3 regions of the Uliginosibacterium sangjuense genome follow, and region 2 is predicted to be linked to each of the others. Evidence: predicted binding sites of a transcription regulator. Region 2 holds the regulator's gene; each other region holds the start of a gene.
The links. Region 2 encodes LexA, which represses DNA repair genes until DNA is damaged. Its sites were predicted from a motif close to ACTGTATNTANATACAGT; they were not measured.
Positions count from the first base shown of each region.

Region 1: the regulator LexA is predicted to act here: its motif matches at 8,281-8,298, upstream of NMB43_RS10825 (PA0069 family radical SAM protein).
Region 3: the regulator LexA is predicted to act here: its motif matches at 4,803-4,820, upstream of recA (recombinase RecA).

Region 1 is NZ_CP101132.1:2,325,625-2,335,925, reverse strand. It holds gene NMB43_RS10865 (DNA internalization-related competence protein ComEC/Rec2) at 1-921, shown strand, start outside; gene NMB43_RS10860 (alpha/beta fold hydrolase) at 938-1,837, shown strand; gene NMB43_RS10855 (DUF599 domain-containing protein) at 1,839-2,558, shown strand; gene pgi (glucose-6-phosphate isomerase) at 2,572-4,215, shown strand; gene NMB43_RS10845 (bleomycin resistance protein) at 4,248-4,580, shown strand; gene ald (alanine dehydrogenase) at 4,742-5,857, opposite strand; gene NMB43_RS10835 (Lrp/AsnC ligand binding domain-containing protein) at 5,984-6,460, shown strand; gene NMB43_RS10830 (cupin domain-containing protein) at 6,575-6,931, opposite strand; gene NMB43_RS10825 (PA0069 family radical SAM protein) at 7,137-8,204, opposite strand; gene NMB43_RS10820 (helix-turn-helix domain-containing protein) at 8,412-8,798, opposite strand; gene NMB43_RS10815 (hypothetical protein) at 8,955-9,230, shown strand; gene NMB43_RS10810 (rolling circle replication-associated protein) at 9,300-10,163, shown strand.
Region 2 is NZ_CP101132.1:2,910,560-2,920,860, reverse strand. It holds gene NMB43_RS13530 (MFS transporter) at 1-912, shown strand, start outside; gene NMB43_RS13525 (ZIP family metal transporter) at 1,015-1,926, shown strand; gene lexA (transcriptional repressor LexA) at 2,035-2,637, shown strand; gene NMB43_RS13515 (hypothetical protein) at 2,691-2,867, shown strand; gene queD (6-carboxytetrahydropterin synthase QueD) at 2,908-3,366, opposite strand; gene NMB43_RS13505 (helix-turn-helix domain-containing protein) at 3,600-3,893, opposite strand; gene NMB43_RS13500 (aspartate kinase) at 4,309-5,538, shown strand; tRNA gene NMB43_RS13495 (tRNA-Ser) at 5,590-5,683, shown strand; tRNA gene NMB43_RS13490 (tRNA-Arg) at 5,731-5,807, shown strand; gene panB (3-methyl-2-oxobutanoate hydroxymethyltransferase) at 5,958-6,776, opposite strand; gene NMB43_RS13480 (deoxynucleoside kinase) at 6,801-7,439, opposite strand; gene NMB43_RS13475 (DMT family protein) at 7,446-7,793, opposite strand; gene folK (2-amino-4-hydroxy-6-hydroxymethyldihydropteridine diphosphokinase) at 7,804-8,295, opposite strand; gene pcnB (polynucleotide adenylyltransferase PcnB) at 8,292-9,632, opposite strand; gene NMB43_RS13460 (histidinol-phosphatase) at 9,706-10,301, opposite strand, start outside.
Region 3 is NZ_CP101132.1:4,015,917-4,026,217, forward strand. It holds gene hprK (HPr(Ser) kinase/phosphatase) at 1-32, opposite strand, end outside; gene ptsN (PTS IIA-like nitrogen regulatory protein PtsN) at 1-486, opposite strand; gene hpf (ribosome hibernation-promoting factor, HPF/YfiA family) at 626-949, opposite strand; gene NMB43_RS18635 (RNA polymerase factor sigma-54) at 965-2,470, opposite strand; gene lptB (LPS export ABC transporter ATP-binding protein) at 2,495-3,217, opposite strand; gene recX (recombination regulator RecX) at 3,204-3,662, opposite strand; gene recA (recombinase RecA) at 3,669-4,685, opposite strand; gene NMB43_RS18655 (efflux RND transporter periplasmic adaptor subunit) at 4,999-6,210, shown strand; gene NMB43_RS18660 (efflux RND transporter permease subunit) at 6,207-9,392, shown strand; gene NMB43_RS18665 (glycosyltransferase family 9 protein) at 9,442-10,301, shown strand, end outside.

The sequences.
Region 1 (10,301 bases), 580 kb from region 2:
GCTCCGCCGGCCTGGCTGGTAGTCCTGGCGGTGGGGTCGGCCGGGTGGGCACTGCTGCCGCGTGGCATGCCCGGGCGCCTGGCGGCACTGGCCGTGCTGCCGCCGCTGCTGATGTGGACACCACTGCGCCCTGCAAGCGGTGAGTTCCGGATGGTCGCGGTGGATGTGGGGCAGGGGCTGGCGGTGCATGTGCAGACCCAGGCGCACGATCTGCTGTTCGATGCCGGGCCGGCCTGGGGTAGCCCGCCGGCTGACAGCGGAGAGCGGGTGCTGATCCCCTATCTACGCGCGGCAGGCGTGCCGTACCTGGATATGCTGGTGGTGTCGCATGCTGACATCGACCATGCCGGCGGTGCGCTCAGTGTGGTGACGGGCCTGCCAGTGCGCAGCCTGCGCGACAGCCTGCCGGCCGCCCATCCCGTCCATGCCAGCGGGGTGGCCTACCAGCCCTGCGTGGCCGGCGAGACCTGGGAATGGGACGGGGTGCGCTTCGCCTTCCTGCATCCCGAAGCGGATTTCCGCAGCAGGCGCGACAACGAGATGTCCTGCGTGCTGCATGTGTCTTCCCCGGCGGGAGCCGCATTGCTGACCGGCGACATCGAGCGCGCAGCGGAAGACGAGCTGCTGACGCGCCTGCCTGCGGCACTTCGCGCGGATGTCATCGTGGCGCCCCATCATGGCAGCAACAGTTCCTCGCATGCCGACTTCATCGCGGCGGTGGCGCCACGGGTGGTGGTCTTTACGAGTGGCTATCGCAATCGCTTCGGTCACCCGCACGCGGAAGTCCAGGCCCGCTATTCCGCCGCTGGTGCCACGGCCTATCGCTCCGACCGTGACGGCGCGGTTACCATTGACTTCGGCCAGGCGGGCCGGCGTATCGACACGGCGCGGCGCCACGCGCGCTACTGGCACGGAATCTGACGATCGGGTGAGGGACATGGGCATCAAGAACTGGCTTGGCTGGTGGCCGCACAAGAAGCCGGACACCGGCATGCGCCGACGCAGCGTGCAATGCCTGGGCAGTGGCGGCCTGTACAACATGTCCTACGTCGAATGGGGCGTGGCCGACAACCCGCGCGTGCTGGTCTGCGTGCATGGGCTGACGCGCAATGCGCGCGACTTCGACGATCTCGCCCGCGCCATGCTGGGCGAGTACCGCGTGGTCTGTCCCGATGTTGCGGGCCGGGGCCACAGCGACTGGCTCAAGCTGGCCAGTGACTATGTCGTGCCGCACTATGTCAGTGCCATGGTCACGCTGCTGGCACGGTTGGATGCACAGACCGTCGATTGGATAGGGACCTCGATGGGTGGCCTCATTGGCATGGGGCTGGCGGCCCAGGCCGACACGCCGATCCGCCGCCTGGTGCTGAATGACGTCGGGGCAGTGATTCCGGCTATGGCGCTGAGCCGCATCGGCGAATACGTCGGACGGGCGCCGAGCTTTGCCAGCCTGGCCGAGGCGGAGGCCTACATCCGCGCGGTGAGTGCCGATTTCGGCAAACTCAGCGATGCCCAATGGCGTCACCTCGCCGAGCATTCGGTCAAGCCGAACGGGACGGGCTTCGTCATGCGCTACGACCCGGCAATCGGCGACGCCTTCCGCGCGGTGCCGCAACTCAGCGACCTGGCGCTGTGGCCGATCTATGACGCGATCCGCTGCCCGACCCTGCTGTTGCATGGTGCCGCCTCCGATCTGCTGCTGGCGGCGACGGTGGAGCAGATGCGCCTACGCGGACCGCGTCCGCAGGTAGTGGAGTTTCCTGGCGTCGGACATGCGCCGGTGCTGATGGACGAGGCGCAGATCGCGCCGGTCCGCCGTTTCCTGCTGGAGCCCTGAGATGCAGACGGTATTGCACTTTCTCTCCGGGCTCAGTTGGGTGGATTGGCTCGGCCTAGTCTGGTTCATCCTGTGCTGGGGCGGCTATGAGTTCGTGCTGGAGCGTGGCCTGAAGGGGCGTATCACGCTGCTGGAAGAGGGCCACCGCCTGCGCCTAAACTGGGCACGCCAGATGCTTGTACGGGAGAACCGCATCGTCGATGCGGCCCTCGTGGGCAATCTCGTGCACAGCGTTTCCTTCTACGCCAATACCTCGATCTACATCGTCGCCGGCCTGTTTGCCACGCTGGGCGCGCTGGACCAGTTCATCACCACCGCGTCCGAACTGCCGTTTGCCCGCGCCGTGTCGCGCGAGGCGTTGGAGTTCAAGCTGCTGATGCTGATCTGCGTGTATGTGATCGCCTACTTCAAGTTCACCTGGTCGCTGCGCCAGTTCAACGTGCTGTCCATCGTGATCGGCGCGGTGCCACCGCGGGAGTCCGAGCCGGAGGCGCTGGAACGCTTCGCCCAGCGCATGGCCTCGGTCAACACCTGTGCCGGCGACGACTTCAACCGCGGGATCCGGGCGTATTACTTCGGCATGGCCGTGCTGGCCTGGATGCTGTCGGCCTGGGCCTTCATCGTGCTGACCACCATCATCGTCGTGGTGCAGACGCACCGCGAGTTCAACTCTCCCGTCCTGAAAGCCTTGCGCTTGCAGGATGAACTTTCTGCTCCCTGACATGAAGACATCCATGAGCATCGATCCGACCACCACGACCGCCTGGGCCCGACTGAGCGCGCTTGCCCAGGAGAGCGCGCGTCTCAATCTCGCAAAGCTCTTCTCAGAAGACGTCGGACGCGCCGAGCGCCTCACACTGGATGCCTGCGGCATTCATCTCGACTACTCGAAGAACCGTGTCGACGCCGCCGTGCTCGACGCCTTGCTGCAACTGGTGCAGGAAACAGGCGTGCCCGCCCATCGTGATGCCATGTTCGGAGGCGCGGCGATCAACAACACCGAAGCTCGCGCCGTGCTGCATACCGCCCTGCGCCAGCCCGACGGCGCCCGAGTGAGCAGTGGCGGCGAGGACGTGATGCCGGCCGTGCAGGCCGTGCGCGAGCGCTGCTATGCTTTCGCCGATTCGGTGCGAAGCGGGGCCTGGAAGGGGCACACCGGACAGTCGATCCGCGATGTGGTGAACATCGGCATCGGTGGCTCGGACCTCGGCCCGCTGATGGTCTGCGAAGCGCTCAAGCCCGAGTGCGACGGCCCGCGCCTGCACTTCGTCTCCAACGTGGACGGCGCGGCCATCGCGCAGACGCTCAAGCGCCTGGACCCGGCGACCACGCTGTTCATTGTCGCTTCCAAGACCTTCACCACCATCGAGACGCTGAGCAACGCGCGCAGCGCACGCGCCTGGCTGGTGGCTGGCATGGGTGGCGACGAGGCGGCGGTAGCCAAGCACTTCGTGGCGGTGTCGACCAATGCCGAGAAGGTGGCCGCCTTCGGCATCGACACGGCCAACATGTTCGGTTTCTGGGACTGGGTGGGTGGGCGCTACTCGCTGTGGTCGGCCATCGGCCTGCCGATCATGATCGCGGCCGGCCCGGCGCGCTTCAAGGCGCTGCTGGCCGGTGCCTACGCCATGGACGAGCACTTCCGCACCGCGCCCCTGGCGCAGAACATGCCGGTGCTGCTGGCCTTGCTGGGCATCTGGTATGTCGACTTCCTGGGTGCGCGCTCACAGGTCATCGCGCCCTACAACAACGTGCTGCACAGGCTGCCGGCCTTCCTGCAACAACTCGACATGGAGTCCAACGGCAAGGCCGTGCGCCGCGACGGTGCCGCGGTTGCCTATGCCACCGGCCCGGTGATCTGGGGCGAGCCGGGCATCAATGGCCAGCACGCCTACTTCCAGTTGCTGCATCAGGGCCCGGCGCTGATCCCGGTCGACTTCATCCTGGCGCTGCGCCAGCCCGACATGCTGGCGGAGCATCACCGCGTGCTCATCGCCAGTTGCTTCGCCCAGTCCGCCGCGCTGATGCGCGGCAAGACTGCCGAGCAGGTACGGGCCGAGCTGAGCGCGCGCGGCATGAGCGGCGATGCTTTGGAAGCCGCCATCCCGCACCGCGTATTCACCGGCAACCGGCCCAGCAACACGCTGCTCCTGGATGAGCTCAATGCCGAGTGCCTCGGTGCACTGATCGCGCTCTATGAGCACAAGGTCTTCGTGCAGGGCGCGATCTGGGGGCTGAACTCCTTCGATCAATGGGGCGTGGAACTGGGCAAGCAACTGGCGACCGGCATCGAGCAGGTGTTGCTGGGGGCGGACGATTCGGCGCTGGATGCCTCGACGCGTGCGCTGGTGGCGCGGGCGAAGGGCGCAATCGGATGAGTGGCGAGCAGAGTGTCATCCCGCAGCTGCGCATGACCCAGGCTGGCCGCAGCCTTGCGTTCTATCTGGACAGGCTGGGATTCAAGCTCGACTGGGAGCATCGTTTCGGCGATGGCTATCCGCTCTTCGTGCAGATCACGCGCCAGGGGCAGACCCTGTTCCTCACCGAGCATGCGGGCGACTGCGAAGCGGGGGGTGCGGTCTACTTCCGGGTGCCTGATGCGGATGCCTGCTTCGCCGACTTCCAGTCGCGTGGACTCGAGGGGATGGCCGTACCGGCCGATACGCCCTGGGGTACGCGCGAGTTGCTGGTCCGCGATCCGGACGGTAACCGCCTGCGCTTCGCCAGCGAGCGCGAGGCTTGAGGATGGCGGAGGGAAGATGAACCCCTCCCGGCCTCCCCGGGTAAGGGGAGGCGGCGGCCCGCAGCCTGTTGCCAAGGTAAGCAGGAAGGCCATATGCGGATCACGCCTAGCCGCCGCCCCGGTTTCGGGGTGGGGCAGGGAGCGGTTCGGGGAGCGGCTTCTTACTGCAGCAGGCTTTCCGCCGGCACGTAGGGCAGGTTCAGTGCGTCGGCCACTTCGCGGTAAGTCACGCTGCCGGCGCAGATGTTGAGGCCGTTGAGCAGGTGTTTGTCGCGGCGCAGGGCTTCCTTCCAGCCCAGGTTGGCCAAGGCCAGCGCGAAGGGCAGGGTGGCCGCGTTCAGGGCGTGGGTGGAGGTGCGGGCAACCGCGCCGGGCATGTTGGCCACGCAGTAATGCACCACACCGTCGACCACGTAGGTCGGCTCGGCATGGGTGGTGGCACGTGAGGTTTCGCAGCAGCCCCCTTGGTCAATCGCCACATCCACGATCACCGCACCGGGTTTCATGCTCGACAGCATCTCGCGGGTGATCAAGCGTGGCGCGGCCGCCCCCGGGATCAGCACAGCACCGATGACCAGATCGGCCTCGGCGACGGCGCGCTCCACATTGTCGCGGTTGGCATGCAGGGTCTTCACACGGGTACCGAACTGCACGGTCAGGCGGCGCAGCGCAGCGGGGGAGCGGTCCAGCACGGTCACGTCGGCGCCCATGCCGCTGGCCACCAGCGCGGCATTGCTGCCGACGATGCCACCGCCCAGGATCACCACCTTGCCGGGTTCAACACCCGGCACACCGGGCAGTAGCACACCACGTCCGCCGGCAGCTTTTTCCAGGCAGTGCGCACCGGCCTGGATGCTCATGCGGCCGGCCACTTCCGACATCGGCGCCAGCAAGGGCAGGCTGCCATCGGCGGCGGTCACGGTCTCGTAGGCAATGCACACGGCGCCGCTCTTGATCAGATCGGCGGCCTGCTCGGGGTCCGGCGCCAGGTGCAGGTAGGTGTAGAGAATCTGGCCGGGGCGCAGACGGGCGCGTTCCACGGCTTGGGGTTCCTTCACCTTCACGATCATCTCGGCGCGGGCGAACACCTCTTCGGCGGTCGCGACGATCTGTGCGCCGGCGATCTGGTAGTCGCCATCGCTGGCGCCGATGCCGGCACCCGCGGCCTGCTCCACCAGGACCTGATGGCCTTGTGAAACCAGTTCGCGGACTGAGGAAGGCGTCAGACCGACGCGGTATTCATGGTTCTTGATTTCACGAGGCACACCGACAAGCATGATTCACTCCAGAGAGAGGGTTGCGGACAATCAATGCAGATAATTTATGGCGGTCCGCGCAGGTGATTTCACTTCTTTATATTTGTATAGTGGTGAAATCCTCTGTTTGAAAAGCCCCTGTCGAGCATGCCAAGCGATTTCCGCCCCCTGGACCGAACAGACCGCAAAATCCTCGCCGAACTACAGCAGGACGGTCGTCTTTCCATCACCGAACTGGCCGCCCGCGTAGGCTTGTCCGCGACCCCGGTGGCGGAACGCGTGCGTCGCCTGGAGCGCGAGAAAGTCATCACCGGGTATTACGCGCGCGTCGACCCTCGGGCGCTGGACCTGCGCCTGCTGGTGTTCGTGGAGTTGCGCATGTCGGCCAAGTCGGCCGAGATCTTCGATGCGGTGAAGGCCGAACTTGCCCATGTGCCCGAAGTGCTGGAATGCCACCTGGTGTCCGGCGAGTTCGACTACCTCATCAAGGCGCGTATCCCGGACATGAGCGACTACCGACGCCTGCTCGGCCGCATCCTGCTGCGCCTGCCGGCGGCCGTGGAGTCGCGCAGCTACGTGGTGATGGAAGAGATCAAGGACAGCACGAAGCTGCCGGTCGATTGAGGAGGGGAGGGGGCGAGGGCCGTGCGCAGGGAGGCCAGCGTCTCGGGGGCGCGGAAAGCGGGCATAAAAAACGCGCCGAGTGGCGCGTTTTTTTTGGCTACGCAGACAGACGCTTCAGTCGTCGGTCTTGGCGTAGTTGGTCGGGTTGGCACCTAGGAAGTCCAGGCGTTGCGGCGTGAAGGTGTCGAGCAGCACGCCCTTCTTGGTGCACACGCAGCCGTGCATGATGCCGGACGTCTTGTACAGGGTGTCGCCGGCGGAAACCATCTTGGTCTCTTCGCCGATGGTGAACTTGAACTCGCCCGACAGCACGTAGGTGAGCTGTTCGTGCGGGTGGTTGTGCATGGGGCCGATCGCGCCTTCTTCGAAATGAACCTCGACCTGCATCAGGCTGCCGTCATAAGCCAGAATGCGGCGGCTGACACCTCCGCCAAGGTCTTCCATCGGGCGGTCTTTTCCATAAACGAACATGTGGGAACTCCTGATTGATTTATCTGGCCGACTCTCAAAGCGCCAGGCTGGCCCGGATTATGCCGGCCTTTAGGGCCTGATTCAAATGCGCCTGCAGCAATTCGGCATGATTGGGCGCAATCCGGCAAGGGTTTGTCGAGGCTTGCATCAGTCAGTGCGCCGCGCCTTGCTGCACCCCGTCGCCTCCAGGCGCAAGTGCCCTTGCTCACCACAGACTCATCTGCCCGTCGAGTTGTGGCGGGCGGAACAGGTCACACACCGGATCACGCCGATTCTTGTTCAGCCCAAGGCGTTGACAGGCCAGCCGGGCGCGCTGGCTGTACAGCTCGGCCAGTTTGCCCTCACCACGCATGCGGCTGCCGAATCTGGGGGCGTTATCGCGCCCGCCACGCAGTTGCCGCAGCAAGCTCATCACATGGGCGGCACGTTGCGGCGCGTGGGCTTCAAGCCAGGCCGGGAAGATATCGGCCAACTCATGCGGTAGCCGCAGGGTCACATAGCCGGCCGTCTCCGCACCCGCCGCCCGAGCCTGCTCGAACACCTTCTCCATTTCATGGTCGTTGAGCGCCGGAATCAGCGGCGCGAACAACACCCCGACCGGGACGCCTGCTTCGCTGAGCGCACGCACGACGCGTAGCCGCCGCGCCGGACTTGCTGCTCGCGGCTCCAGCTTGCGGGCCAGTTCGCCATCCAATGTGGTGATCGACACCATCACATGCACCAGACCATCGCGCGCCATCGGCGCCAGGATGTCGATGTCGCGCTCGATCAGGGCGCTCTTGGTAATCATCGACACCGGGTGGCGGCATTCCGCCAGCACCGAAAGGATTGCCCGCGTAATGCCCAGCTTGCGTTCCACCGGCTGCCAGGCATCGGTATTCACCCCCAGCGCGATGGGCGAACACCGATAGCCACGCGCCGCCAGCTCGCGCTTCAGCAGGGCGGCCGCATCTGGCTTGTAAGCCAGCTTGGTCTCGAAATCGAGCCCTGGCGACAAACCCAGGTAGCTATGTGATGGTCGAGCAAAGCAGTACACGCAACCATGCTCACAGCCACGGTATGGGTTGATGGATTGGTTGAACGGAACGTCGGGCGACTGGTTGCGGCTGATCACGCTCCTCGCGCGGTCAATCAACAACTCGGTCTGAATGGTCGGCAACTCCGCATCCTCAGCCGCTTTAGCCGAGGTGAACCATCCATCGTCTATGCGCTCCCGTCGCAGCGACTCGAAACGCCCATCCGGCTCAGTCAGCGCACCCCGACCGCGGAACAACAAGGGCTGGCTGCCCGGTTCGGGCTCGGTAGCCTCTGGGATGCGCGCGAAGGGTCGGTTGGGGTGATGCGACTTAGCTGTAAGTATATACAGCCATCAACGCAAATCACGTCTCGTGCGTCTGTAGGCGACGACTACCGTGTCAGGCCGGGTGAGCAAGGGCGTCTGCAATGACCTCCCTGCGTCCAAACTCGGGAGTTCGCAACTTTACATAATAAAGACTGTTTCCCCGGCTTTTGTAGGCGTGGCAAGGCTTTCCGGGGAGTAGGTGACACTAATTGCCGTCAGCGAGCATGCAATCATCATTGCGGCCGCGCTCGCGTAGGTCGCTGAGTATTTTGCAATGCGTTCCCAGTAGGTTCGCGCCTCCGGTGTCTTTGCCCGGTGTGCGGCTGCCTCTGCCATCAGCTCAATTTCTGGCTTGTTCAGCAGTCGTGCAAAGGCGATTGCTTGTTCGTCGTTGGGTGCGCTTTTCCCGCTTCTCCACCACGATACGCTTGCTCTTGTGAGCCCTAGCTTTGCCGCTAGCTCGGCGTCGTTCTTCACGATGCCTCTGTTTATCGCCTCGTCCATGTACATGTAGATCGGCTTCATGGTCTTCCCTTCTGGTTGATCTGTGCCAAGTGTATGTTGGTAAGAAACACTTGACAATTCTGCTTGGTGATTCTTAACATGATGGTAAGCGGTTCTTAACGCTTAACGTTCGCCCGCCCGCGTGGCGTGGCTCACTCAACCGTCAAGGGGATCACCATGGCAACCCGCCTTCAAGTCTTCGCGTCCGAAGTTCTCAAGTCCAAGTCCGGCAACGAGTATCAGGTCCTTCAATGTGGCCTCCATGCCCAAAAGTTCGTGGTCGGCAAAATCCGTGTCTATGGCGATCTGGCCAAGACGCCCATTACCCCCGGTGAGTACAACGCCGAATTTGATTGGGGTGAGGGCTTTGGCGATCAGGCCGGCAACCTCGTTCCGCGCCTGACCTCCCTGCTGCCGCTTCGTTCCTCTCCGAAGCCCGCATCCCAGTCCTGAAAAAGCGAAACCCCGGACCTCGCCAAAGGTTCCGGGGTTTCTTGATTCACCTGTTGCCGCAGGAAAACCATGTCCCAAGATATAGCTCAATTTGATTCACCGCGCAACTACTACATGAATATTCGGGAGTTTCCGGGCGGCAAGATTGAATTCATCGCCCGATGCGTCCGACCGATGCAAATGGAACAAGCCAAAAAACGATTCGAAGAGAGTTACTGCCGGCGCCCTAGTGCGGCCTCTGAAGAGTCGTCTTCTGAGTTGTCCAGTTACGACCGCAGTGCAAATCATGCTCGCGCCGTGCGCCGTGCAAAGCAGAGCATCCGCTATCTCTGCAAGATGATGCAGGCCGACCGCCTCTTTACCCTGACCTACCGCGAGAACATTCAGGATCGGGAGCGCGTTAAGGCGGATTTCACCCGGTTTTTGCGTCTGGTGCGGAAGCACAATCCCGACTGGGCTTACGTCGCCGTTCTCGAGCGTCAGGACAGGGGCGCTTACCACATTCATTGCGCCGTGCGTGGCTGGCAGCGTGTCACGCTCCTGCGCAAGCTTTGGTATCAGGCCCTTGGCGGCGTTGGCGATGAGCGTGGTGAACATACCCCCGGCCAAGTCGATATCACGTCTCCACGGCGTGGGGAAGGGCGTTCAGGTCGCCAGTGGAAAACCGAAAAGCTTGCTGGGTATATCTGTAAATACCTGCAAAAGACTTTTGAAGAGTCCGATCTTGAAAAGCGTCGTTACTGGGCCTCCAAGGATTTGAAGAAGCCTGAGCCTGTGCGTGTTTGGCTTGGGGCCGCAGGTCCTGCGGAAATGTGTGCCGAATCTATTGCTTTCGTGCAGACCTTCTATGGTTTGAATCCTGATTTCAATATGTGGTTGTCCGATGACAAGTGCTGTTTTTGGTTGTCCGGGCAAATACCGGGGGCTTCATAGATGCAATGCGCCCAACTAGTCGCCACTGGCGCAAATCTCTATTCCCTTCAGATCGTTCCTCCGGCCAATGGCGAATGTGTTAATGCCGTCGTTCTGCTGGAGCCGTCTGAATTCAAGAATTTCGCAATGAGCCCTTTC
Region 2 (10,301 bases):
GCGCCGGGCCACTGGAGCCTGCTCGCGGCCCGCGCCGTGGCGGGCATCTTTGGCGGCGTGCTGGGCTCGATCACCTTTGCCATCGTGGGCGACGTGGTGGCCCCGCCGCGGCGCGGGCGTGCCATGTCCATGGTCATGATGGGCTTTTCGCTGGCCGCCGTGGCGGGGGTGCCGGCGGGGCTGCTGCTGGCCAGCCATGCCGGCTGGCGCATGCCGTTTGCTGTCCTCACCGGCCTGTGCGGTCTCGTCCTGTTGTTCGCCTGGCGTACTGTGCCTGCCGTGCGCGGGCACCTGGGGCAGGCACGTATCAGCATGCTGGCGAGCTACCGTGAGCTGCTGTCGGTGCCCAACCACTGGTGGGCTTTTGCTGTGACCGCGCTGGTCATGTTCGCCGGCTTCCTGGTGATTCCTTATATCGCGCCCTCGCTGGTCGCCAACGTGGGCTTGGCGCCGGCCGAGCTGAGCTGGATCTATCTGGTGGGTGGTGCGGTGACACTGGTGACGCGGCCGTGGATCGGCGGCCTGACCGATCGTCACCCCTATGCGCGTGTGCTTACCTGGATGGTGCTGGCGAGTTTCGTCCCCATCGTGCTGGTGACACAGACTCTGCTCCTGAGTCTGGGCTGGCAATTGCTCATCGCAGCCCTCTTCTTCATCTTCGTCAGCGGCCGCTTCATCCCAGCGACCGCCTTGGTCACGGCGGCGACCGAAATGCGCTTGCGCGGTCGCGTGATGGCCTTCAACTCGGCGGTGCAGAACCTGGCCTCAGGTGCGGCGGCTTTCATCGCTGGCGCCATGATGCAGGCCGGGGAGGGCGGGAGCCTGCTGGGTTACGACTGGGTCGGCTACCTCAGTTGCGCGATCGGCCTGCTGTCGATCTGGGCCGCCCGACGCGTTCACCGCGTGAATTGACCATGTGATTTAACTATCAATATTCTTTGATAGATTAATTGGATTGATTAAAAGGGTTTCCATAGACTGGGTCCATCGCATTCGCCCAGTACGGAGACCGCCATGCGCAGCCTCGCCAGATATCTCGCCCTGCCTCGCCCACTTTCCAGTCGCCGCCTGGCGGGCTTGCTCCTGGTCGCAACGGGCTTCGTCCTGCTCGCGACGCAAACCTGGTCAGCCCTGATTGCGCAACTGAGTCCGCCTGCCGTGCGCGCGCTTGAAGGTGGCGCCATGGGGGCGCTTGCGACCGCGTTGGGGGCCTTGCCCGTGCTGGCCATGCGGCGCATCCCTACACGTGTGGCCGATGGTCTGCTCGGTTTCGGCGCAGGTGTGATGCTGGCGGCCACTGCCTTCTCGCTGATCGTGCCCGGACTGGCCGCCGCGCGGGATCTTGGCTTAGGCAAGTGGGCGGCCGGTGGCCTCGTCAGCATGGGGCTCGTGCTGGGCGTGCTGGCCCTGCTGTGGTTTGACCGCGTGATGCCGCACGTCCACTTCGATGCCACGGGACAGGAAACCCGGACCGCGTCTGCAGTGCTGCCTTCGCGCATCCTCCTGTTCGTCATCGCCATCGCGCTCCACAACATTCCTGAAGGCATGGCGGTCGGCGTCGCAGCCGGCGCGGGGGCCGCCGGTGCCGATGGCCTGGCGACCGGTATCGCGCTGCAGGATGTGCCGGAGGGCCTGGTGGTGGCGCTGGCTTTGGCTGGCGCCGGTCTCTCACGCGCCAAAGCTGCCTTGGCCGGTGCGCTGACGGGGCTCGTCGAACCGCTGTTCGCAGTGCTGGGCGCGATTGCGGTGGGCGTGTCGGCCAGCCTCCTGCCCTGGGGTTTGGCCTTCGCTGCGGGCGCCATGCTGTTCGCGGTGAGTCACGAAATCATCCCGGAATCCCATCGCAACGGTCACGAGCGAGATGCCACCATCGGCCTGTCCATCGGCTTCTGCGTGATGATGGTGATGGACACAGCGTTGGCCTGAGCCCCCAGGTGTCTTGGGGCAGCTGGCGGCGGCAGAGCGTTGACTTGCAATTTCAGGATTCCTGTATGAATATACAGTCAATAGAGATTGCGAGGAAACCAAGCAGCCATGGACGACCTGACGCCCCGCCAACGCGAAATCCTGGATTTCATCCGTAGCGCCGTCGAGCATAACGGCGCTCCGCCGACACGGGCCGAAATTTGCACAGCTTTCGGTTTCGCTTCGCCGAATGCTGCGGAGGCTCATCTCAAGGCGCTCGCCAAGAAGGGGGCGATCCAGCTCGAAGGCGGCTCGGCGCGTGGGATCCGTTTGACCGAAGCACTGGGGTTGCCGGTGGTCGGTCGCGTGGCTGCCGGCTCGCCGATCTTGTCTGAAACCAGTATCGACCGCCGTGTGCGCGTCGATCCCGACATGTTCGGCTTGCGTGCCGATTTCCTGCTGCGTGTGCGCGGTCTGTCGATGATCGAAGCCGGCATCCTGGAGGGCGATCTCATTGCCGTGCATCGCACGGCCAACGTGCGCGACGGCCAGATCATTGTGGCGCGCGTGGACGACGAGGTGACCGTCAAGCGACTGCGCCGACGCAACGGTCAGGTCGAACTGCTGCCGGAAAACCGCGACATGGCGCCCATCGTGATCGATCCGCAGCGCCAGTCCCTGACTATCGAAGGTGTCGTTGTCGGCTTGATCCGCGACGAATTCGACGCCTGAGCCACGACGCTGCCCACAGCGCCATTCTCTCCCCAATGCGAGGACACATTGCCATGAACGCCAACCGCCAACTGTGCTGCGCCAGCAGCCAACATCCGTCTCGTCCCGTGTCACGCCGTGCGGCCGATCGCTCCTGGGCCAAGGCCATGCTCGACGTGCTGTATCGGCGCGGTCGTAGCTACGGCTTGCTGACCCTGTACGAAGAGTCGCGGCTGAATTCCGGGCGTTGAACCGGCGGGCCCTGGCGGGGCATGGAATGCGAGACCGGCCTTATTCGGCCAGCATTTGTGCGCGTGTCGCGTCCGCCCAGCAGTTGGGTGTCTCGTACAAGCGTACGCTTTCCAGCGTCAACTGCTTGTCGCAGATCTCGCCAATGCGTGGTGCCAGTTGGCGGAAAGCCACGGCCACGAGGTTCTCGGCGGTCGGCACGACATCAAGCACCACTGTGCGGTGCTCTGGTAGCGTCTGCAAGAAATCCAGGATCGCGGTGTCTCCGCGGTAGACCAGGAAGGCGTGGTCCCATTGGTCCACGATCTCGGCCTTCACCACCGCTTTGATCTCCGAGAAGTCCAGCACCATCCCATTGCGTGGGTTGCCATCCTGCTGCGTGATGCGGCCCGAAACCGTGACCTCGATGGCATAGCGATGACCGTGCAGATGACGGCATAGGCTGCGGTGGTCGGGGATGCGATGTCCTGCATCGAACTCGAGACGACGGGTGATGAGCACGGGAGACCTGCTGGAATGGCGGGAACGCTGAGCGGGTATTGGTTGTTCGATACAACCAATAACGACATCAATGAGGTGCTGATTCTACCAGCGGCGTACCTGCCTGCGAGGAGCTGCGACGCCAAAGGGCTGGGCGATCAAACTGGTCGGCTGAAACGCCTTAGACCAGGCAGAGAAGCGGGGCGGGAGGCGCCCAGCGCGGCGACCGGGAGGTCGCCGCGCGCGGAAGAAAATTACTTTTCCTTCTTCTTGGCCTTCGCTTCCTTCTTCAGGCTCTTGTACAGGTCCTGATTGTGGGCGCGCAGGTATTCGATGACCTCGAAGTCATCCTTGCGGATCTTGTCGATGTCGATGCGCTCGACATGGACCAGGCGAAGCAAGGCCTGAACGGGGCGGGGAATGTCGCGACCGCTTTCATAGCGCGAGCCCCCGCTTTGGGTCACCCCGATCTGTGACCAGAACTCCGATTGGTTCAGGCCGAGTTTGCGACGAATCTCGCGCACATCCAGATTCTCGACGGTTTTCATATGATCTCTTACCTCATCCACGAAGATGTTGAACGCACGACCTCCAGACCAGACGATTCTTCTCGTAACTATCTGCCAAGCTCGGCAGTGCCTGGTCGAACTGACAAGTTGTATGGCATACCGCTTCGTTGTCAGCTTGCTATAACTAAAGTTATAGCTTGGGTTAGTATAGATCAATATTTCAGCAACATACAAGGAAGCTGGGCGCGGGTGCGCCATGCGTCACGAATATTTGAGCCCGGAATCCGTAGGCCGACCACAAAGGCTGTCGTGGGCGCCGAACTGCCATGGTAGTCGCGGCACAAGAATGCTGGCTGCGGCGGAGTGTCTGGCATCTGCCAAGTATTGGGAATTCTTCGAGAGAGGATTGCGCTAAAATAGCGAGCTTTTAGCCACTCGTACCCTAGTCCCGAAAATGGCGCTGATTGTTCAAAAGTATGGCGGTACCTCGGTCGGCACGCCCGAGCGTATCAAGAATGTCGCCCGGCGCGTTGCCAAGGCGCAAGCCGAGGGCGACCAGATTGTGGTGGTCGTGTCCGCCATGAGCGGAGAGACCAATCGCTTGATCTCGCTGGCCAAGGAAGTGCAGGCCAAGCCCGATCCGCGTGAGCTGGACGTGGTCGTGTCCACCGGCGAGCAGGTCACCATTGGCCTGCTGTGCATGGCGCTGCTCGAGTTGGGCGTGAAGGCGCGCAGCTATACCGGGCCGCAGGTACGCATCCTGACCGACAGTGCCTTCACCAAGGCGCGCATTCTCAAGATCGACGAGGATCGCATGCGGCGCGACCTGGAAGAGGGCTGCGTCGTCGTCGTGGCGGGTTTCCAGGGCGTGGACGATGTGGGCAACATCACCACATTGGGCCGTGGCGGATCGGATACGACCGGCGTTGCGCTTGCTGCAGCACTGCGCGCCGATGAATGCCAGATCTACACCGACGTCGACGGCGTCTACACCACCGACCCGCGCATCGTGCCCGAAGCGCGCAAGCTTGACCGCATCACCTTCGAGGAGATGCTTGAGATGGCCAGCCTGGGCTCCAAGGTGTTGCAGATCCGTTCGGTCGAGTTCGCCGGCAAGTACAAGGTCAGATTGCGGGTGCTCTCCAGCTTCATGGATGAATGCGAAGGCACCCTGATCACTTTTGAGGAAGACATCAAGATGGAACAACCGATCATCTCCGGCATCGCCTTCAATCGCGACGAGGCGAAGCTGACCGTGCTGGGCGTGCCGGATCGTCCGGGCATTGCCTATCAGATTCTGGGTCCGATTGCTGACGCCAACATCGACGTCGACATGATCATCCAGAACGTGAGTCAGGACGGCTCGACCGATTTCTCCTTCACGGTGAATCGCAATGAATACGAGCGCGCAACCCAGATCCTGGAAGGCGTGAAGGCCCACGTCGGTGCGCGCGAGATCCGTGGCGACCGTTCCATGGCCAAGGTGTCCGTGGTGGGTGTCGGTATGCGCTCGCATGTCGGCATTGCCAGCAAGATGTTCCGCACCCTTGCCGAAGAGGGCATCAACATCCAGATGATCTCGACTTCCGAGATCAAGATTTCCGTCGCCATCGACGAGAAATACCTGGAACTGGCGGTGCGCGTGCTGCACCGCGCCTTCGAGCTGGATCAAGTGTCGGCGTGACAGTTTTGGATTGACGCTAAGGCGCGCAATCGCTAACATGCGCGCTCTTTTGGAGAGTTGGCCGAGAGGTCGAAGGCACTCCCCTGCTAAGGGAGCATACGGGCTAAAACCTGTATCGAGGGTTCGAATCCCTCACTCTCCGCCAAGCACTTGCAAGCGAGCTTGGTGGTTGTTATAATCTCGCTTCTTTGCGCATCCGTAGCTCAGTTGGATAGAGTACCTGGCTACGAACCAGGGGGTCGTGGGTTCGAATCCTGCCGGATGCGCCACCTGTTTCAAGCAAAAAGCCCAGTCGTCAGACTGGGCTTTTTGCTTTCCAGTGCCCACCCTTTTCAGCGCCCACCCAATCCATCCGCACGGTATCGCTGAAACAAAAACGCGGGCAATCGCCCGCGTGAGTTATCCGACGCAGCGTTATTTCAGTACGTGTGTTCCGGGGCCGGGAAGCTCTGCTCGCGCACGGCTGTGACATAGCTGCGTACCGCCTCTTCGATGCTGGCAGCCCCTTGCATGAAGTTGCGTACGAAACGCGCGGTCTTGCCGGGATACACGCCGAGCATGTCGTGCAGCACCAGCACTTGGCCGTCGCAGTCTTTGCCGGCCCCAATACCAATCGTGGCCATGCGCTTGAGTTCGCTGGTGAGCTGTGCGGCAAGGGTGGCGGGAATCATCTCAAACACGATCATTGAGGCACCGGCGTCTTCCAGTGCACGTACGTCAGCGTGCATCTGTGCTGCGCTTTCTTCGGACTTTCCTTGCACCCTATAGCCGCCCAACTGGAATACGGATTGCGGTGTGAGCCCGACGTGGGCACACACAGGCACGCCGCGCTCGACCAGAAAGCGCACCGTCTCGGCCATGTAGGCGCCGCCTTCGAGCTTGACCATGTGGGCGCCGGCGGCCATCAGGCTGGCGGCATTGCGCATGGCCTGCGCTGGGCTTTCCTGGTAGGCGCCGAATGGCATGTCGGTGATGATCCAGGGGCGTTGGCTGGCGCGTGCCACGCAGGCGGTATGGTAGGCCATGTGTTCGAGCGTGACGGGCAGCGTTGAACGCTGGCCCTGCAGCACGTTGCCCAGCGAGTCGCCGACCAGCAGGACGTCCACGCCTGCGCGCTCGCACAGAGCGGCGAAGCTGGCGTCATAACAGGTGAGCATGGCGATCTTCTCGCCATTGGCCTTCATCTTGCCCAGCTCGGTCAGCGTGACGGGCTTGGCGGTATCGCTCAGGTAGCTCATGAAACCTCCTAGGCAGCGGGGAACTCAGGCGGCGTAGCCGAAGAATTCGCGGAACCCGCGCATCCGGCGCAGGTGGGTGAGGAGCAGTTCGAAATCGGCGTCGCTGTCGATCGGGTTGAGCTGGTCGGTGTCGACGATGAACAGCGGGGCGGCGTCGTAGTGGTGGAAGAACTGCGCGTAGCGCCCAGAAACCTGTTGCAGGTAGGTTTCGGTGATGCGTCGCTCGGCATCCATGCCGCGCTTGCGTACGCGCTCCATCAGGGTCTCTGGCCGGGCCTGGAGATAGATGACCAAGTCGGGCACCGGAGTGTCGGGGCGCACGCGGGCATAGACTGACTGGTATAGCGCATCTTCGTCCGCCTGCAGGGCGAGACCGGCAAAGATGGGATCTTTGTCACGCAGGAAGTCGCTGACGATGCGCTTGCCGGCTTGTAGCTCGGCATGCACGGTGTCGAGCAACTGTGTGCGCTGGAACAGGAATGACAACTGGGTGGCCAGTGCCCAGCGCTCGCGTTCGTTGTAGTAGCGCGCCAGGAAGGGGTTGGCTTCCGGCTGTTCCAGGATCGGGTTGGCGCCGACAGCCTCGGCCAGGCGCTTGGCGAGACTGGTCTTGCCTGCACCGATGGGGCCTTCGACGACGATGTAGCGAGCTTTATCAAGCATGCGGCTTCAGCTCCGGAAGATGAAGTAGACCGCGCCCAGCATACAGAGTGCCGCCCACAGGAAGTCCAGTTTGAGTGGTTGCTGCATGTAGTAGATCGAGAAGGGCACAAACACGGCAAGCGTGATCACCTCTTGCATGATCTTGAGTTGCCCCAGGTTCAGGCCGTTGGCGCCGATGCGATTGGCCGGGACCTGCAGCAGGTACTCGAACAGGGCGATACCCCAACTGATCAGGGCGGCGATGATCCATGGCTTGGTGTTGAGGTGCTTGAGGTGCCCGTACCATGCGAATGTCATGAATACGTTGGAGGCGGCGAGTAGCAGAGCCGTTTGCAGCCAGATGGGAATGGCCATAAAGAACTCCCTAGAGAATGCTGATCGGCTGGTGCTCGACCTGGGCCAGCAGGTCGTAGACGCGTCCCTGGCCGGGAATGACAAGGTCTGGTGCGATTTCGAGCAGAGGGCGCAACACGAAAGCGCGTTCGTGCATGCGCGGGTGCGGAATCTGCAAGCCGGGTTTGTCCACGCACTGCTCTCCATACAGGAGCAAGTCCAGGTCCAGCGTGCGCGCAGCGTTGCGGGAGCTACGTTCGCGCCCGAAACGTTTTTCCAGTGCGAGCAGCGTTTCGAGCAGCAATTGTGGGCCGAGCGAAGTTTCCAGCGCGACCACCGCATTGATGAAATCGGGTTGGCCGGGTTCGCAGTCGACCGGTGCGGTGCGGTACAGCGAGGAGCGTGCGATCAGCCGGCAGTGTGCCTGTTGCCCAAGCGCGTGGATGGCGAGGTCCAGCGTGCGTTCGGCGTCGCCGAGGTTGGCGCCGAGGGCGATCCAGGCTGGGACGCTGCTGAAGATCATGCGGCGCCGTCTCCTGCGGGGCCGCTGCCAGCCGGTTTCTTGCGCGGACGGCGGCGGCGCTTGGCCGGATCGCGAGTTTCCGGTTGCAGCATGGCGGTGCGCCGCTCGGTGTCGGCGCCGGCGAACTCGTCCCACCAGTCGGCCAGTTCCAGCGGGATCTCGCCACTCTCGGCGCGCAGGCGCAGGAAGTCGTAGGCGGCGCGGAAGCGTGGTTGTTCGATGAGGCGGAAGGGCATCTTGCCGGCGCGCTTGTCGAAGCGCGGCTGCAGACTCCAGATCTCGGTGATGTCGGATGAGATCTTGCGCGTGATGGCGAGCTTGCTGCCCTGCTGTTCGAGCACCTCGTCCATCGCGGCAAACAACGCAGGCATGACGTGTTCGCCGCGTTCCTTGCGGAGGTTCCAGTTGGCCAGCACTTCGTGCCACAACAGGGTGGCAAACAGGAAGCCGGGCGAAATCGGCTTGCCGGCATGCACGCGTGCGTCGGTGTTCTCCAGCGAGAGCCAGACGAAACGCTCGCCCATGGGCTGTTCGAGGATCACGTCGAGCAAGGGCAGAAGGCCCTTGTGCAGTCCCTCCTCGCGCAGGCGCTTGAGGCACACCACCGCATAGCCGCTGGTGAGCAGCTTGAGCATTTCGTCAAACAGGCGAGCCGCGGGTACGTTTTCCAGCAGCTCCGACATCTCGCGGATCGGCTTGCGCGCAGCCGGGTCGATGATCAGGCCCAGCTTGGCTGCCAGGCGCACCGCGCGCAGCATGCGCACTGGGTCTTCGCGGTAACGCTGGCGAGGCTCGCCGATCATGCGCAGGGTCTTCTGCTTGAGATCGGCCACGCCATGGTGATAGTCGATGACGTTCTCGCTGGTCGGGTCGTAGTACAGCGCATTGACCGTGAAGTCGCGCCGTGCGGCGTCGTCTTCCTGTGAGCCCCAGACGTTGTCGTGCAGCACCCGGCCGTGTTCGTCGGTCTCGGTGTCCTGGTCGTGCAGGGCGCGGAAGGTGGAGACTTCGATGGTCTCCGGTCCGCTCATGACGTGCACGATGCGGAAGCGCCGGCCGATGATGCGCGAGCGGCGGAACAGATCGCGCACCTGGTCTGGCGTGGCATTAGTGGCGACATCGAAGTCCTTGGGCTCGATGCCGGCGATCAGGTCGCGCACCGCGCCCCCCACCACATAGGCCTTGAAGCCCTCGTCCTGCAGTACGCGGCAGATCTTGCGGGCAGCCGGCGAGATGCCCTCGCGCGGAATGCCATGCAGTTCGGCTGGAATCACCGCCGGTTCGGCGGGTTTGGGTGCGCTGCGCTTGAAAACGCGATGCAGCAGTTTGCGGATCATTGGCGGACGGCTTGGTGTCCCGAATCGGGGTGAGGGAGGAGGATCAAGGCGCGGATTATAGCCTTTCGCGTGTTTACGCTTCGCGCAAGCTCAGTACCGGCCAACCGGCTCCCTCGGCGTGGGCCTTGAGGGTGGGGTCGGGGTCGACGGCCACCGGGTGGCTGACCTTGGCGAGCAAGGGCAGATCGTTGAGCGAATCGCTGTAGAAATGGCTGCTGGCGAAGCTGCTCCAGTGCAGGGCCAGGCTTTCCAGCCACAACTCCACGCGCGCGACCTTGCCTTCGCGGAAGGCGGGGATGCCGCGTGGTCGGCCGGTGAAGCGCCCGTTCTCCTGCGCCGGGATGGTGGCAATCAGGTGGCTCACGCCGAAAGCGCGGGCGATCGGGCCGGTGACGAAGGCGTTGGTGGCGGTGACGATGGCCACCAGGTCGCCGGCGTCGAGGTGGCGCCGCACCAGGCTGAGGCCAGCCGGCAGCATCATGCCGGCGATGCAGTCGCGCATGAAGTCGGCGTGCAGCGTGTCCAGTTCGGCACGGGAGAGGCGGGCCAGCGGGGCCAACACGAAGGCGAGAAAGGCGTCGTTGTCCAGCGTGCCGGCCTTGTAGTGGCCGTAGAACTCGTTGTTGCGGGCCTCGTATTCGTGGCGGTCCACCACGCCGCGGTCGCACA
Region 3 (10,301 bases), 1.1 Mb from region 2:
TCAAACAGCTGGGCGATGCTCGTGCGTCGCATGGGGATCCCATCCGGCGAAGAGAGTGGCGACCGTCGCCACATCCTGCGCGTCTGCCAGACTCTCGCGGAACGCACGGTCACTGAACATCTGCGCCAGTTCGGACAAGAGCTGCAGATGGCTTTCGTTGGCCTGTTCCGGCACCAACATGATGAACACGAGATCGACCGGTTTATTGTCCGGCGCGTCGAATTCGATCGGCAGCGCCAGTTGGACGAAGGCCCCCACGGCCTCCTTGAGCCCCTTGATGCGGCCGTGCGGGATCGCGATGCCCTGGCCCAGCCCGGTGGAGCCCAGCTTCTCGCGTTGCATGAGGGCGTCGAACACGACCTTGCGCGACAGGCTGTGGCTGGCCTCGAACAAGGCGCCGGCCTGCTGGAATACACCCGCCTTGTCGCCAGCAGTGCAGGCAACCAGGATGTTGGCGGAGGGCAGGATGCGAGAGATCAGGTTCATGCTGGGGTAGGCATCGGGCCGACTGCGCCCGCCACGACTGGAAATTCGCCGGCGCGGATCTGCCGCCCTCGGGGCGGCAGATCCGGCTGCAGTTCGACAGGATTATATGTCCGAGTGCAGCACCGCCGTGTGCAGTGTGTTACGAGCCGATCGCCTGTTGCTTGATGCCGGCGTGGCCATGGTCAGCAGTCTTTTCCTTGTGCTTGAGGACTTGGCGGTCGAGCTTGTCCACCATGGCGTCGATAGCCGCGTAGAGGTCGTCATTGTCGCATTCGACATGGATGTCCTTGCCCCGCACATGCAGGGTCACTTCGGCCTTCTGCCGAAGCTTTTCCACCGAGAGGATGACATGCGTCGCCGTGACGTGATCGAAGTGGCGGATCACGCGATCGAGCTTGCTGGTGACGTATTCGCGCAAGGCGGCGGTCACTTCGACATGATGGCCCGTGATGTTGAGGTTCATACCGTACTCCTCTGGTTAGATCGACTTGCGCTGACTGACCGGCGGGATATTCAGCGACTCACGGTACTTGGCGATCGTCCGTCGCGCCACCACGATACCCTGCTGGCCCAACACTTCGGCAATACGGGCGTCGGACAAGGGTTTCCTTGGATCCTCCCCGCCCACCATCTGGCGAATCAGCGCGCGAATCGCCGTGGCTGAGCAGGCACCGCCTGTATCGGTGGATACGTGACTGCCGAAGAAGTACTTCAGTTCAAAAATGCCGCGTGCCGTCGCCATGTACTTCTGCGTGGTCACGCGTGAGACGGTGGATTCGTGCAGTTCGAGTTCTTCCGCGATTTCCCTCAGGGTCAGTGGTCGCATGGCGACTTCACCGTAGTCGAAGAACTGGCGTTGGCGATCGACGATGGCTTGCGAGACCCGCAGAATCGTGTCGAAACGCTGCTGCACGTTCTTGATCAGCCACTTCGCCTCCTGCAACTGCGCGGACAGCGAAGCACTGGCACCACGGTTGTTATGGAGTATATCGGCATAGACACGGTGAATCCTGAGCTTCGGCATCGCCTCCGGATTGAGGCTGGCCGTCCAGTTGCCGCGATACTTCTTCACGATCACGTCGGGCACGATGTAGCGTGCATCGAGCGCCGCGAACTGGGCCCCTGGGCGCGGATTGAGACTGCAGATGAGCTCCTGGGCGGCACGCAGCGCGTCGTCGCTGCAGCCCAGGCGGCGCTTGATCTTCTGAAAGTCGCGCGCGGCCAGTTGCTCAAGGAGTCCATCGACGATGCCCAGCGCCAGCTCGCGGCTGGGCGTGACGGGTAGATTGCGTAGCTGAAGGGTCAGACATTCCTGCAGGTTGCGCGCGCCGACACCGGCCGGGTCCAGGTTCTGCACGTGATGCAGGGCGATCCCCAGCTCTTCCACCTCCACCTCCCACTCCTCGGGAATGAGGGGCAGCAGGTCTTCGAAGCTCTGCTGCAGGTAGCCATCGTCCTCCAGTGCTTCGACCATGAAGCGCACCAGGGCGCGATCACGGTCCGACAAGGGCATCAGGGAGACTTGCGCACTGAGGTGATCATGCAGGCTGGTGGTGGCGGCCTGGAATTCCTGGAAATCCGACTCGTCGTCGTCATCGTTGCCACGCCCGCTGCCGGCCTCGCTGCGCCATTCGGCGGCTTCGCCCAGGTCGTCGTCGGAGGCCGAGTCGTAGGCCTCGTTGATGGTGTCCGGCATCTCGACCGTGGAGGGCGGCTCAAAATCCTCCTCCCCGTTGGCCTTGCGTTCGGCCGAGGCGTAGTCCGCCTCGGTGGCTTCCGCCGTCGTCGTCACCTCGGGGGCGGCCACGACTTCGCCCGCCTCATCCTCCGCCCCATCACGCTCCAGCATCGGGTTGTCGAGCAGCATGCGCTCGATTTCCTGGTTCAGCTCCAGCGTGGAGAGCTGCAACAGCTTGATGGACTGTTGCAGCTGAGGGGTCAGCGCGAGTTGTTGCGAGAGGCGGAGCTGGAGGGAAGGCTTCATGGACAGGGTTGCAGCCAGGCGCGCTCAGAGACGGAAATGTTCGCCCAGGTAGATCTGGCGTACCTGGTCATTGTGCACAATCTCGTTCGGCTTGCCACCGGCCAGCACCTCACCGGCATTGATGATGAAGGCATGGTCGCAGATGCCGAGCGTCTCGCGCACGTTGTGATCGGTGATCAGCACGCCGATACCGCGCTGTTTGAGGAAGTTGATGATCTTCTGGATTTCCAGCACGGCAATCGGGTCGACGCCGGCAAAGGGCTCATCGAGCAGGATCAGCTTGGGTTGGGTGGCGAGCGCACGGGCGATCTCGCAGCGGCGACGCTCGCCGCCCGACAGCGCAATCGCCTGGGTGTCGCGCAGGTGGCCGATGTTCAGCTCATCGAGCAGCTCGTCCAGGCGCTCCTGCATCACCGCCTTGGGCAGCTTCTGCAGCTCCAGCACGGCCAGGATGTTCTCCGCCACGGTGAGCTTGCGGAACACCGAGTTCTCTTGCGGCAGGTAGGACAAGCCCATGCGCGCACGCTTGTGGATCGGCAGGTGCCCAAGCTCGGTGGCGTCCAGTTGCACGCTGCCGCCATCGGCGCGGACCAGGCCGACGATCATGTAGAAGCAGGTGGTCTTGCCGGCGCCATTGGGCCCCAGCAGGCCGACCACCTCGCCGCTGCCGACCTGGAACGACACATCCTTGACCACCGTGCGCGCTTTGTAGCGTTTGCGCAGGCCGGACACCCTAAGCAGACTCATCGAACGGTTCTTTCAAAATCCTGCGTATCACTTCCGACGAAAAACCACGCGACTGCAGGAAGCGTGCCTGCTTCGCCCATTCTTTCGCGTCCTGCGGCGCCTGCGTGAACTTTTTCGCCCACACGCCACGCGCACGACTCAATTCATCTCCTGCCAGACCGGCCAGCGCCTCGCCGGCCAGCTCGGCGCTGACGCCACGCTCGGCCAGCTCGCGCCGGATGCGTCCGCTGCCGAAACGCTCGCCACGCGCACGCACGAAGCTCTCGGCAAAACGCTCATCCGACTGCAGCCCGGTTTCCACCATGCGCTGCACGACCGCCTCCACATCCTCGCCTTCCGCCGCCTTCGCCTTGAGCTTGCGTCGCAGCTCATGCTGCGAATGCTCGCGCGTGGCAAGCATTCGCAGGGCCTGCGATTTGAGCGAAGCGGCCGGCGCTTTCTTCATCACGGCTTATTCGGCCGCCACGACTCCCATGGCGGCCACACCCACGGCTTCGCGAATCTTGTTCTCGATCTCGCGCGCAGTCTCGGGGTGTTCGCGCAGGAATTCGCGCGCATTGTCCTTGCCCTGGCCGATCTTCTCACCCTGGTAGGCATACCAGGCCCCCGACTTGTCGACGAACTTGTGATCGACGCCCATGTCGACGATCTCACCTTCGCGCGAAATGCCTTCGCCGTAGAGGATGTCGAAGTGGGCTTCCTTGAACGGCGGCGCGACCTTGTTCTTGACGACCTTGACCTTGGTCTCGGAGCCAATGACTTCCTCGCCCTTCTTGATCGTGCCAGTGCGGCGGATGTCCAGGCGCACCGAGGCGTAGAACTTCAGCGCGTTGCCGCCCGTCGTGGTTTCGGGATTGCCGAACATCACGCCGATCTTCATGCGGATCTGGTTGATGAAGATGACCAGCGTATTGGTGCGCTTGATGTTGGCGGTGAGCTTGCGCAGCGCCTGGCTCATCAGGCGGGCCTGCAGGCCGGGCAACTGGTCGCCCATCTCGCCTTCGATTTCGGCCTTGGGCGTCAGTGCGGCAACCGAGTCGATCACCAGGATGTCGACGCCGCCGGAGCGCACCAGCATGTCGGCGATCTCCAGCGCCTGCTCGCCGGTGTCCGGCTGGGAGATCAGCAGATCCTCGACCTTGACGCCCAGCTTGCCGGCGTAGCTCACGTCCAGTGCATGCTCAGCGTCGATAAAAGCGGCCGTGCCCCCGATCTTCTGCATCTCGGCGATGACTTGCAGGGTCAGCGTGGTCTTGCCGGAGGACTCCGGTCCGTAGATCTCGACGACGCGGCCGCGCGGCAGGCCGCCGATGCCCAGCGCGATATCCAGCCCCAGGGAGCCGGTCGATACGGCCTGGATGTTCTCCTCCAGCTTGCCGTCGCCCATCCGCATGATGGAGCCCTTGCCGAACTGTTTCTCGATCTGCGAAAGCGCTGCAGCAAGCGCCTTGGCCTTGTTGTCGTCCATGAAAAACCTCGCAAAATGGTCGTGGGAATTATGGCACAGAGCTTGCAACGGAAAGCATCCGGAGCGCCGTGCCTTGCGCAGTGCAACAGCCGATTTGTTTTATCCCGGCCGTCGATGACTGAGTAAATATACAGTATCAATCGCAATGCCCGTGAGCAAACCTGTTCGCCGATTCGCGCATGTGTTTGCAACTGAGAACAATTTTGCGCTTGGCAGCGGTAAAGCGATGAACCATGATGCGGGCCCGGCATCCAACTGCCGTTCAAACCTCCCTGGCCAAGGCGCGAGCGCGGACAACGCCCTCGCGGGATACATGCACTACCGCCCCCTCGCGGCCCTGCTGTGTGCAGGGTTTGCTTTGCTTGCCTGCAAACCCCAAGAAGACACGCTGCCTCTCACGAACAAGGCGGAGGGAACTGCCCCGGCTGCACCCCGGACCGGTGACACCCGCAGCGGGCGGCCACAGAACGTCACCACCACGCAAACCCGCAGCGAGACGGTGCCGCTGATGCTAGAGGCCCAGGGCAGCGTGCTGTCGCTGGACGAGGTGGACCTGCGGCCACAGAAGAACGGCACGATCCGCGAGGTGCTGGTGCGCGAAGGCAGCGAAGTGCGCCGCGGGCAACTGCTGTTCACGCTGGACGACCGCGAAGACGTGGCCAACGTGGAAAAGGCCGCCGCCGCGGTAGCCGGCGCGGAAGCCGCCCTGTCGGTGGCGCGGCGCGACCTGAATCGCACCCAGGAGCTTTCCAACCAGAGCTTCGTCTCCTCCTCCGCGCTGGATACCCAGAAGAACAAGGTGGAAGTGGCCGAGGCGCAGTTGGTGCAGGCCAAGGCGGCACTGGACCAGGCCAAGGTAAGCCTGTCCTACAGCCGCATTTCGGCGCCCTTCGACGGTCGCGCCGGGCGTGTGGATGTGCGCCCTGGCGCCCTGGTCAACGCCAGCTCGACGCAGACTGCGCTGGTGCGCATCACCCGCATGCACCCGATCGGGGTGACCTTCACGCTGCCCGAGAACAATCTGCAGGCGCTGCTGGCGGCGCAGCGCAAGGGCCCGGTGAAAGTGACCGCCACACTCGACGAGCAGCGCGAGATCCAGGGCGAAGTGAGCTTCATCGACAGCAGCGTGGACCGCAACTCCGGCACCATCCTGCTCAAGGCGCGCATGGACAACAGCGCGCGCCTGGTGTGGCCGGGTCAGTACGTCACGGTCAAAGTCGCGGCAGGCGTCATCGACAAGGCGACGGTGCTGCCGGCGCAAGCCGTCATCAACGGTCCTGACGGCCGTCTGGTCTACATCGTGAAGGACGATGCCACGGTCGAGGCCCGGCCGGTCGAGCTGCTGCGCATCGTCGACCAGAAGGCGGTGCTCAAGGGCATCGAGCCCGGGCTCAAGGTGGTGCTGGAAGGCGGCCAGAACCTGCGCCCTGGGGCCAAGGTGGCGGAGGCCGCCGACAAACCGGCGGGCGGACGCAAGCGCGACGGCGGCGCCCAGGACAAGAAGACCCAGGCGGCCGCGCAATGAAGATCGCCGAACTGAGCATCCACCGCCCGGTCGCCACCACCTTGTTGTGGCTGGCCGTGATGATCGGCGGCGTCGCTGCCTGGTTCAAACTCCCCATCTCCGCGCTGCCGTCCTTCAATCAGCCCATCATCCAGGTCAGCGCCAACCTGGCCGGGGCCAGCCCCGAGACCATGGCCTCCTCGGTGGCCACCGTGCTGGAACGTCAGTTCTCGACGATCTCCGGCCTCAAGATGATGACTTCGTCATCCACCCAGGGCAGCACCAACCTGACGCTGGAGTTCCTGCCCTCGCGCGACATCGACGCCGCCTCGGTGGACGTGCAGGCAGCCATCATGCGCGCGCAGCGCCAACTGCCGGAAGACATGACGAATCCACCGAGCTACCGCAAGGTCAACCCGGCGGACGACCCGATCCTGTTCATCACGCTGGACTCGCCCTCGCTGTCGCTGGACCAGCTCAACGACTACGCCGACAACCTGATCTCGCCCACGCTGTCGACACTGGACGGCGTAGCCCAGGTCACCATCAACGGCCAGAAGCGCTATGCCGTTCGCATCACGGTCGACCCGGCCAAGCTGGCGGCACGCGACATCTCGATCGGCGAGCTGTCCACCGCACTCGGCGCGGCCAACGCCAACACGCCGATGGGCACGCTGGAAGGCCAGCGCCAGACCCTGATGATCACCGCCAACGACCAGCTCAACGACGCGGCGGACTTTGCCCGCCTCATCGTGGCGATCAAGAACGGCCAGCCGGTGCGCCTGAATGAAGTGGCCGAAGTCATCGACAGCGTGGAGAACATCAAGAGCGCGAGCTGGGTCAACGGCAAGCGCGGCATCAACCTGCAGGTGCTGCGCCAGCCCAATGCCAACACGGTGGCGGTGGTCGACGCGGTGCGCGCGGCCATCCCCAGGCTCAAGGCGCAACTGCCGGCCTCGGTCGACATCAACATCCTCAACGACCGTTCGCTGTCGATCCGCGAGTCGATCCATGATGTGAACCTCACCATGCTGCTGACCGTGGGCCTGGTGCTGCTGGTGATCCTGATGTTCCTGCGCCGGCTGTCCGCCACGCTGATTCCCTCGGTGTCGCTGCCGGCCTCGCTGCTGGGCACCTTCGGCATCATGCTGTGGGCCGGCTACAGCCTCAACAACATCTCGCTGATGGGGCTGACCATCGCCATCGGCCTGGTGGTGGACGATGCCATCGTGGTGCTGGAGAACATCGTCCGGCATATCGAAGCAGGGGTGAAACCCTTTCCCGCCGCGGTACGCGGCGTGCGCGAAGTGGGCTTCACGGTGATCTCGATCTCGGTCTCGCTGATCGCGGTGTTCATCCCGATCTTCTTCATGCCGGGTGTCATCGGTCTGATGTTCCACGAGTTCGCCGTTGTCGTCTCGCTGTCCATCGCCGTCTCCGCCGTAGCTGCGCTGACCATCATCCCGATGCTGTCGGCCCGTTTCATCAAGCACGATCCACATCACGCCCAGCACAAACCGGGTTTCCTGGGCGCCTTGTTCGAACGCGGCTTCGACGCCGTGCTGAACATCTACACCCACAGCCTCGCGTGGACCCTTCACCGCCGTGCCCTGATGTTGCTGCTGGCCCTGGCCACCTGTGTCGGGACCGTGTGGCTGTACCTGGCCATGCCCAAGGGCTTCTTCCCCGACGAAGACATCAGCCAGGTGCGCGCGCCGGTGACGCCGGCACAGGACATGTCCTGGCAGGCCACGCGCGAGCTGGTGCTGAAGTACGAGGATCGCATCCGGCGCAACCCGGCCGTGCAGGACGTGGTTGCCAACATGAACAGCACCGGCAACCGCGGCTTCATCTTCATCACACTCAAGCCCAAGGGTGAGCGTGGCGACATGAAGCAGGTGCTGGAAAGTCTGCGCCGCGACACCGGCGACATCGCTGGTGGGCAGATTTCCTTCTCGGCAATCCAGAACCTGCGTATCGGCGGGGTCAATGCGAATGCGCGCTACCAATATTCGCTGCAATCTGTCGACTACGATCTGGCCGCGCAGCAGGCCGAGCGCATGCAGCGCGCTCTGCGCGAGTCACCCCTGCTCAAGGACATCAACTCCAACGCCGAGCGGCGCGCGGTGCAGGCCAAGCTGATCATCGACCGCGACCAGGCCCTGGCCCTGGGCGTGGACATGCAGAGTCTGCGCAACGTGCTCAACGCCTCCTTCGGCGAACGCCAGGTGGCCACCATCTACGCAGCGCAGGACAACTTCCCGGTGATCCTGCAATGGGCCGACGCGTACCGCGCCGACGAGAGCGGCCTGGAGTTCCTGCGCGTGCGCTCCAAGAACGGCCAGTTGGTGCCGGTCACCGCCTTCGCGCGCATCGAGCGCGCCGCCGTCAACAACTCGGTCAATCACCAGGGGCAGGCCGGTGCGGTCACCCTGTCCTTCAACCTCGCGCCGGGCGTGACCCTGTCGCAGGCCATCGAGGAGGTGCGGCGCATCCGCAGCGGACTCGACATGCCCTCCAACGTGTTCGGCGAGTTCATCGGCGACGCCGCGGTGTACCAGGAGTCGCAGACCAGCCAGTTGTGGCTGATCCTGCTCGCCATCGCGGTCATCTATGTGGTGCTGGGCGTGCTGTACGAGAGTTGGGTGCACCCGATCACCATCCTCGCCGGCATTCCCTCGGCCGCCGTGGGGGCGCTGCTGTCGCTGCAGATCGTGGGGCTGGAGCTGACCTTCATTGCGATGGTGGGCATCCTGCTGCTGATCGGCATCGTGAAGAAGAACGCGATCATGATGATCGACTTCGCCCTGGAGGCGCAGCGCAAGGAACACCTAGCGCCGCACGCGGCGATCCAGGCCGCCGCCCGCCTGCGCTTCCGCCCGATCATGATGACCACCCTGGCGGCCATCATGGGGGCGCTGCCGATCGCGCTGGGCCTGGGCGCGGGCGCCGAACTGCGTCAACCGATGGGGGTGGCCATCGTCGGCGGCCTGATCCTGTCGCAGCTCATCACGCTGTACATCACGCCGTCGCTGTATCTCTCGTTCGACTGGTTGCAGCACAGGCTGGGGCTGGTGGAGCACAAACCCGCCGAGAAGAAGGCGGACAAGAAGACGCAGCCGCTCCGCGAGAGTCACGACACGGCACCGGCACGCGCGGCGACGCCCGCCAATCAGGAAAGCGCGGTCACCGAACCGGGGTGACGCGCCGCGCAGCAGCACGCGCCAGGGCGGCATGCCGTATCCTTGGCGCATGAGTGCCACCCAGTATTCCACCCAGTTGAATGCGCTGTTCGGCAGCGCGCGCATCGACGAGGCACTGGCCACCGCCCGCGCCTGGTGCGCCGCCGAGCCTGGCGCCGTGATGGCCTGGCAATACCGCGGCAACGCGGAGCTGTGGCTGGGCCGGCCCGAGGCCGCCGAGGCCTGCTACCGCGAGGCCTTGCGCCTCGCCCCCGGCGAGCCGCGCAGCGAGGCCAACCTGGCGCTCGCACTGCTTGGCCAGGGGCGTTTCGCCGAGGCCTGGCCACTGTATGAAACCCGCTACGACCCGCGCCTCGTGGCCCACGACCAGGTGCGCTTCACCCTGCCGGGCGAGCGCCAATGGCGCGGCGAGCCGCTGGCCGGGCGCCGCCTGCTGCTGGTGCGCGAACAGGGCTTCGGCGACCTGATCCAGTTCATCCGCTATGCCGCCGAGCTGAAGACGCACGGCGCCGGCGAAGTCGTCCTGTGGGCGCCGAGCACGCTGGCCACGCTGGCCGCAGGCGCCCCCGGCGTCAACCGTGTCGTCACGCAGGAACCCCACGCGACCGACTACGACCTGTGGACGCCGCTGCTGTCGCTCCCGCTTTTGTTGGGCAGCGCCGGCGTACCGCCGCCCCCCGCCCTGCCCTACCTGCAGGCCGATCCGGCACGCATCGCGCACTGGGCCGGCCAGCTCGACGCCTGGGCCGGCGGCAAGCGCCGTATCGGTTTCGCGTGGGCCGGCAGCGCCGGCAATGCCATCAACATCCTGCGCTCGCTGCCCATCGCTCAGTTGCTCGACCTGCTGGCCCGCCGCCCCGCCTCGCTGGCCGTCTCGCTGCAACTCGGAGAACCGGGCATGCAGGAACT